Regions from separate parts of the Nocardiopsis sp. L17-MgMaSL7 genome, predicted to be linked through region 2. Evidence: riboswitches for the same ligand, from Rfam matches in the RefSeq annotation. Region 2 holds a riboswitch; the other holds the start of a gene.
What was found. A riboswitch is a leader RNA that binds a small molecule or an ion and turns the genes downstream of it on or off. The one in region 2 is predicted to bind thiamine pyrophosphate.

Region 1: it holds a riboswitch for thiamine pyrophosphate, as region 2 does, so the genes downstream of both, thiD (bifunctional hydroxymethylpyrimidine kinase/phosphomethylpyrimidine kinase) here and BDW27_RS10555 (ECF transporter S component) in region 2, are expected to answer to the same signal.

Annotation. Positions count from the first base shown of each region.
Region 1 covers NZ_QGTF01000001.1:330,207-333,740, reverse strand. Annotated here, with positions in the region: gene BDW27_RS01425 (sodium:alanine symporter family protein) at 1-599, shown strand, start outside; gene thiD (bifunctional hydroxymethylpyrimidine kinase/phosphomethylpyrimidine kinase) at 690-1,493, opposite strand; TPP riboswitch at 1,482-1,582, opposite strand; gene BDW27_RS01415 (DUF368 domain-containing protein) at 1,639-2,568, opposite strand; gene BDW27_RS01410 (acyl-CoA synthetase) at 2,923-3,534, opposite strand, start outside.
Region 2 covers NZ_QGTF01000005.1:142,860-146,393, reverse strand. Annotated here, with positions in the region: gene BDW27_RS10565 (transglycosylase domain-containing protein) at 1-175, shown strand, start outside; gene BDW27_RS10560 (glycoside hydrolase family 19 protein) at 389-1,276, shown strand; TPP riboswitch at 1,458-1,565, shown strand; gene BDW27_RS10555 (ECF transporter S component) at 1,649-2,290, shown strand; gene BDW27_RS10550 (ABC transporter ATP-binding protein) at 2,294-3,534, shown strand, end outside.

The DNA of each region.
Region 1 (3,534 bases), on a different contig from region 2:
TCGCGCGCGGCATCTTCTCTAACGAGTCCGGCCTGGGCACCGGCGGAATCGCGGCCGCCGCAGCCAAGACCACCCAGCCGGTCCGTCAGGCCATGGTCTCCATGACCCAGACCTTCATCGACACCATCATCGTGGTCAGCATGACCTGCCTGGTCATCATCGTGACCGGGGTGTGGCAGGTGGAGGGGGCCGAAGACGGTTCGCTGCTCACCTCGCAGGCCATGACCGAGGGACTGGGCGCGATCAGCCCCGCGATGGGGTCGGCCGGTGCCGTGATCGTGGCCCTCTCCGTCACGGTGTTCGCCTTCAGCACCCTGCTGGGCTGGTCCTACTACGGTGAGCGCTGCGTGGAGTTCCTCGGCGGCCGACGCATGGTCCTGCCCTACCGCCTGCTCTTCATCGCCATCATCTTCGTGGGCTCGGTGGCCAACCTCGACTCGGTGTGGCTCTTCAGCGACATCGCCAACGGTCTCATGGCGCTGCCCAACCTGGTGGGTCTGATCCTGCTCTCCGGGCTGATCACCTCGGAGACGCGTAAGTTCTTCAACCACAAGGACTGGCGGAACCCGGACGTGATCATGGACGACGTCAGCAAGTAGTCCGCGCTCGGCCGGGGGACGGGTCCCCGGGCCGACGACAGGGGGGACCGGCCGCCACGGCCGGTCCCCCCTTCGCGTACCCCCGGTCCGCTACCACCAGGCGTGGAAGTGGTGCACCGGCCCCTGGCCGCCGCCAGCATCGATCTCGTCGGCGCGGCGCAGGGCCTCGGTGAGGTAGGCCTTGGCGTCGGCGACGGCGGCCACCGCGTCCGGACGCTGGGGGAGCAGGGCGGCGATCGAGGAGGAGAGGGTGCAGCCGGTGCCGTGGGTGTTGCGGGTGGCCACGCGGTCGGCACGGAACTCCACCGGCTCCGAGACACCGTCGACCAGCAGGTCGACGCTCTCCTCACCGGGCAGATGGCCGCCCTTGAGCAGGACGCGGCGCGGTCCGAGTTCCAGGAGGCGTTCGGCCTGCCCGCGCATCTCCTTCAGGCTGGTGGCTTCCGTCTCGCCGAGCAGGTCGGCGGCCTCGGGCAGGTTCGGGGTGAGCAGGTCGGCGCGCGGCAGCAGGACGGTGCGCAGCGCCTCGATCGCCGACCTCTCCAGGAGGCGGTCGCCGCTCTTGGCCACCATCACGGGGTCCACGACCACGTGCGGCAGTCCGTAGCGGTCCACGGCGGCCGCGACCGCCTCGGTGACCTCGGACGTGGACAGCATCCCCACCTTGACCGCGTGCACGGTGGCGTCGGTGAACAGGGTGTCCATCTGGTCGGTGACGAAGGACGCGGGGACACCGTGTACCCCGGTGACCCCGCGTGTGGACTGGGCGGTCAACGCCGTCACCACGGTCATCCCGAAGACTCCGTGGGCGGAGAACGACTTCAGGTCGGCCTGGACGCCGGCACCCCCGCTGGGGTCGCTTCCGGCTATGGACACGACGTTGTACGCGCTCATTGGCGTTCCTTCGCTAGTACGAACTAGGGCAGGTTCGACGGGTGTGCTCTCAGCCGGGAGGAGTCTCTCCGGCACCCCGCGCCGCCGGGGCCTCGCGGCCCCGGCATCACTGTTGGTTTGTGGTGTTTCCGACTGTAGTGGACGGTCAGACGGTGACGTTGTGGTGGTGGGTCTCCACCCGCGCCTGCTGGGCGTGCTTGCGCTGCTCCCAGATGATCATGCCGACGACCACCACGAAGCCGCCGACGGCGAAGGCGACCGTGACGGGGACGTCGGTCATCGGCAGCAGGTCGCGGTTCTCGTCCTGCCACGGCCACAGGGCGCGCAGCGAACCGGCCATCAGGCCGGTGAGTACCACGAGGGTGATGTGGTGGTGGTTCTCCAGCAGGAACTGGAGCACCTTCACGAACAGGGCCAGACCGGTGATCATGCCGAGCACGAAGACGGTGATGTAGGGCAGGTCGGCCGCGCGCAGGGCGGCCATGGTCGGCTCGTACAGGCCCAGGGTCAGCAGGATGAAGGAACCCGACAGGCCCGGCAGTACCAGAGCGCAGATCGCGACGGCCGCCGCGAAGAAGACCACCACCGGGTGCGTGGGCAGGTTGGCGCCGGGCAGGCCGGTGAGCGTGAAGGCGAGCGCGGCGAAGACGAGGGCCACCGCGTAGTGCCAGGCCCTCCACTTCTTGCCCGCGCCGGTGTAGGGGATCCACAGGCAGGCCAGGACCAGACCGAAGAACAGCGCGTACGCGTACTGGGCGTGCGCCTCCACCAGCGGGGCGAGGAAGACGGCGGCCAGGACGAGCGCGAGGGCCATACCGATGAGGGCGGGGACGAGCACCGACCAGTCCACCTGGCGGAACTGCTCCTGGGCGCGCTCCTTGCCGCGCCCCCGGGGCACGTCCGTGACGTAGCGCTTGATGCCGCTGACCACGTGGCCCGCGCCACCGATCAGCTTGTCGTAGAGGCCGACCATCAGTGCGACCGTGCCGCCGCTGATGCCGGGCAGTGCCTCGGAGGTGCCGACGGCCCCGCCGCGCACCGCGTTGAAGATGTAGGAGCCTACTGACTTGGCCATGTTGTCGGGCGCTGGCCCGGGAGCTTCCCGGGAGAGGGCGCCGTCCTCCGTCCTGATGGGGCCGCCGGTCCCGTGTGCACGGTCGACCGGCGGGTCAAAGGGGTGCTGTACAGCGCGGGTCGCGGGGACGACCTCCACCGGTCCGATGCTCCGGCCGCGCGGATGTTTGCCGCCCGGGCCGTGCGATGGGGGAGGAGCGCCGTCAGGCCCCGGGCCGGGCTGCGCCAATTCTAGCGGCGCCGGACGGGGTGAAGGCGTCCGAGCGCCCCGAGAATCGGGGTTTTGGCCAGGTATCAGCCCGCAAGGTCCTTGGCCCGAAAACAGATCGTGACGAAAGGACCGCCGAGCCCGGGTTCAGTTCCGGAGCGAACCGGACAGCGGCGAGGTCGGAACGGCGGGCGCGGGCGGGTCCTCACCGGCCACCGACGCGGCCCAGCGGTAGTCCTGTTTGCCCACCGCCGTGCGCCGCACGCGGTCCACGAAGTGCACCGTCCGGGGCACCTTGAACCCCGCCAGACGCACCCGGCAGTGCGCCCGCAGCGCACCCTCGTCCGGAGAGGAACCGGAGGCCAGGGACACCAGCGCCGTCACCCGCTGCCCGAGCCGCTCGTCCGGGGCGGGCACCACGATCACGTCCTCCACCGAGGGGTGCGCCTTCAGTACGGCCTCCACCTCCTCGGGGTAGACCTTCTCACCGGCGGTGTTGATCACCACGCTGCCCCTGCCCAGCAGCACGATGGAACCGTCCCCGGCCCGCGTGCCGTAGTCACCCGACAGCGCCCAGCGACGCCCCTCACCGTCCGTGGGGAACGTGCGCGCGGTGGCGATCGGATCGTTGTAGTAGCCCAGCGGGATCCGGCCGGTCCTGGCGATCCGGCCGACCTCGACCGACCCGGGAGGGAGCGGCCGCAGGGCCCCGTCGAGCACGGCGATGCTCCCGCCCATGGTGAAGCTGCGCCGGTCGGT
Region 2 (3,534 bases):
CGGCACCCTGCCCGGTCCGATCTGGCAGGAGAGCATGCGCGGCGCCACCGATCACCTGCCCTCCGACAGTTTCGCGGGCTCGCCCGGCAGCTTCGGGGACCCGAAGACGGAACCGGCGGAGCAGAGGGGCGACGACAGCGACGACGACGGCGACGACGGCGACGAGGAGGCCTAGGGGCGTCCGGGGGTCCGCGCCCCGGTCCGGTGGTCGTGCGGGAACGGCGATCACTCGACCGGGGCGCGGACCCGTGTGGCGGGCCCCGCCGTCATCGTGTTCTCACAATCCGTGGTTGGGGATCTTGACAGGTCTAGACCACCCTTGCTTAGGTGACGTCACCCCCTGCGGCGCGCGGTCGGACGCAGCGCCGCACCCTAGGAGTGTGATCACGTGATCCGACGTCTCCTGAGTCAGCTCGCCGCGCTGGGCGCGATCGCGGCTGTGCTCGTTACCCTCCCCGCGACGGTCGCGCAGGCCGCCACCTGCGCGACCGCCTGGAGCTCCTCCGCCGTCTACACCGGCGGCGGCCAGGTCTCCTTCGAAGGCCGCAACTACACCGCCAAGTGGTGGACGCAGAACGAACGTCCCGGCGCCTCGGACGTCTGGTCCGACCAGGGTCCCTGCGGCACCGACGGAGGCGGGGAGCAGCCCGGCCCCAGTGACTTCGTGGTCAGCGAGGCCCAGTTCAACCAGATGTTCCCGAACCGGAACCCCTTCTACACCTACGCCGGCCTCACCGCCGCCCTGAGCTCGTACCCGGGCTTCACCAACACGGGAAGCGTCGAGGTGCAGCGGCGGGAGGCGGCCGCGTTCCTCGCCAACGTCAGCCACGAGACCGGTGGACTGGTGCACATCAAGGAGACCAACGAGGCCAACTACCCGCACTACTGCGACTGGAGCCAGCCCTTCGGCTGCCCGGCCGGACAGTCCGCCTACTACGGCAAGGGCCCGATCCAGCTGAGCTGGAACTACAACTACAAGGCCGCCGGTGACGCCCTCGGCATCGACCTGCTGAACAACCCCTACCTGGTCGAGCAGGACGCCGCGATCGCCTGGCGGACCGGCCTCTGGTTCTGGAACACCCAGCCCGGCGCCGGAACGATGTCGGGGCACACCGCCATCGTCGACGGTCACGGCTTCGGCGAGTCGATCCGCTCCATCAACGGCTCGATCGAGTGCAACGGCGGCAACCCGGGACAGGTGCAGAGCCGTATCAACACGTTCACGCACTTCACCCAGATCCTCGGCACCACCACGGGGTCGAACCTGAGCTGCTGATTCCCGGGTGCGTCCAGGCACCCGTGACGGCACCCCGAGCGGGGGTGCGACCGGCGACCACCGTCGGGCGCGCCCCCGCTCCGGCGTTCCCGGACCCTCCGCGGCCTGTCCGGCGCCGGTGCGTTCGCGTCCCACAGGAGGGAAGGTCTTCACCACTCGTCACGTTTGCCCCATAATGGAGGCAATCCGACAGGGGAGCGCGTGAGCGCTGAGAGTGCGGCACCCGGCCGCAGACCCTTACACACCTGATCTGGGTCATGCCAGCGAAGGAAGTCATAGGAAACCGCCACCGAGGCGTGCGCGTGCGCGCGCCCGGCTGGCGCTCTTGGCCACATGGGCCCTCGTCACCCCGACGAAGGGACATCAACCACCATGAGTACCGAAAGCGGCCGTGAGACCGGTCCCGGAACCGCCGCCCGGCCCACGGGCACCGTCCAGGAGGTCCTGGCGAAGTTCCGGAGCTGGCGCACCGTCGACATCGTCGTGGCCGCAGTGATCGGCGTCGCGGTCGGCGTCGTCTTCTGGCTGTGGAACATCGTCTGGTCGGTCACCACACCGCTGTTCGTCGCCTTCCCGCCCGGGCAGGCCGTCGTCTACGGCATGTGGCTGATCTCCGGCGTGCTCGGCGGCCTCATCATCCGCAAGCCCGGCGCGGCCCTGCTCACCTCGATCGCGGCCGCCTCCGTCTCGGCCGTGCTGGGCACCCAGTGGGGGATCATGGTCGTCCTCGACGGCGCCCTCCAGGGGCTGCTGCCCGAGCTGGTCTTCCTCGCCTTCGCCTACCGGCGCTGGAACATGGGCGTGGCCGTGCTCGCCGCCGCCGTCGCCGGGCTCTCCCCGGCCATCCGGGACAACATCGCCTACAACGTCACCTGGCCGATCGAGTACCAGCTCACCTACGGGGTGATCGTGGTCCTCAGTGCGGCTGCCATCGCGGGCGTGGGCGCCCGGCTGCTCACCACCGCGCTGGCCCGGGCCGGTGCGCTGGCCCCCTTCCCCTCGGCCAGGGGCTGACCCGTGACCCGACCCGACACAGGCGGTGCGCGCGTCGAACTCTCCGGCTGGGGATGGCGGCACTCGGGCCGCGACGACCACGCCCTGCGCGGGGTGGACCTGACCGTCGAACCGGGGGAGAGGGTCCTGCTGCTCGGCGCCTCGGGTGCGGGCAAGTCGACCCTGCTGCACTCCCTGGCCGGGCTCACCGGTGAGGACGGCGCCATCAGCGGCGAGCAGGAGGGATCGCTGCTCGTGGACGGCGCGCCCGCCGACCGCGGCCGGGGCGGCGTCGGGCTGGTGAGCCAGGACCCCGAGACCCAGCTCGTGATGGCCCGCGCCGGGGACGACGTCGCGTTCGGACTGGAGAACCTGGGGGTGGAGCCCGGACTCATCTGGCCGCGGGTCGAGCGCTCCCTGGCGGAGGTCGGCTTCCCCTACGGACTCCGGCACTCCACGGGCGCGCTCTCCGGCGGCGAGAAGCAGCGCCTGGTGATCGCCGGTGCGCTGGCCATGCGGCCGCGCCTGCTGCTCCTGGACGAACCCACCGCCAACCTCGACCCGGCCGGTGCCGTGCTCGTGCGCGACCTGCTCTCCCGCCTGCTCGGCGAGACCCGGGCCACCCTCGTGCTGGTCGAACACCGGGTGGCGGACGTCGTGGACCTGGTGGACCGGGTGGTGGTGGTCGAACCCGGCGGGGGAGTGATCGCGGACGGAACCCCGGCACGGGTGTTCGCCGAACACGGTCGCTCCCTGGCCGAACAGGGCGTGTGGATCCCCGGCAACGAGCCCGCCCCCGAACTCGCGCCCGGCCCCGGCGGCGGACCGCTGGTGGAGACCGTGGACGTCACCGCACGCACCCCCTTCCAGGTGGGTGTGCGCGCCGCGCCCCGGCGCGCGGTGCTCGACGACGTGAACCTCACCCTGTGCGCGGGGACCGCGACCGCCCTGACCGGCCCCAACGGGGCTGGCAAGTCCACACTCCTGACCATGCTGGCCGGGCTGTCCCGCCCGCACCGGGGACAGGTGCTGCCGCGCGGTCCGCTGGCCGAGGCGGACCGGCGTCCTCTGGTGCGCTGGCCGGCACGCCGTCTGGCCCGCCACGTGGGCACGGTGTTCCAGCACGCCGAGGACCAGTTCGTCACCGCCACGGTCCGCGACGAACTCCGTTTCGCGCCGCTGCGGGCCGGGATGGGCGAGACCGAGACCGACGCCTGGGTGGGTGAGCTGATGGAACGGCTGCGGCTGACCCGGTTGGCCGAGGT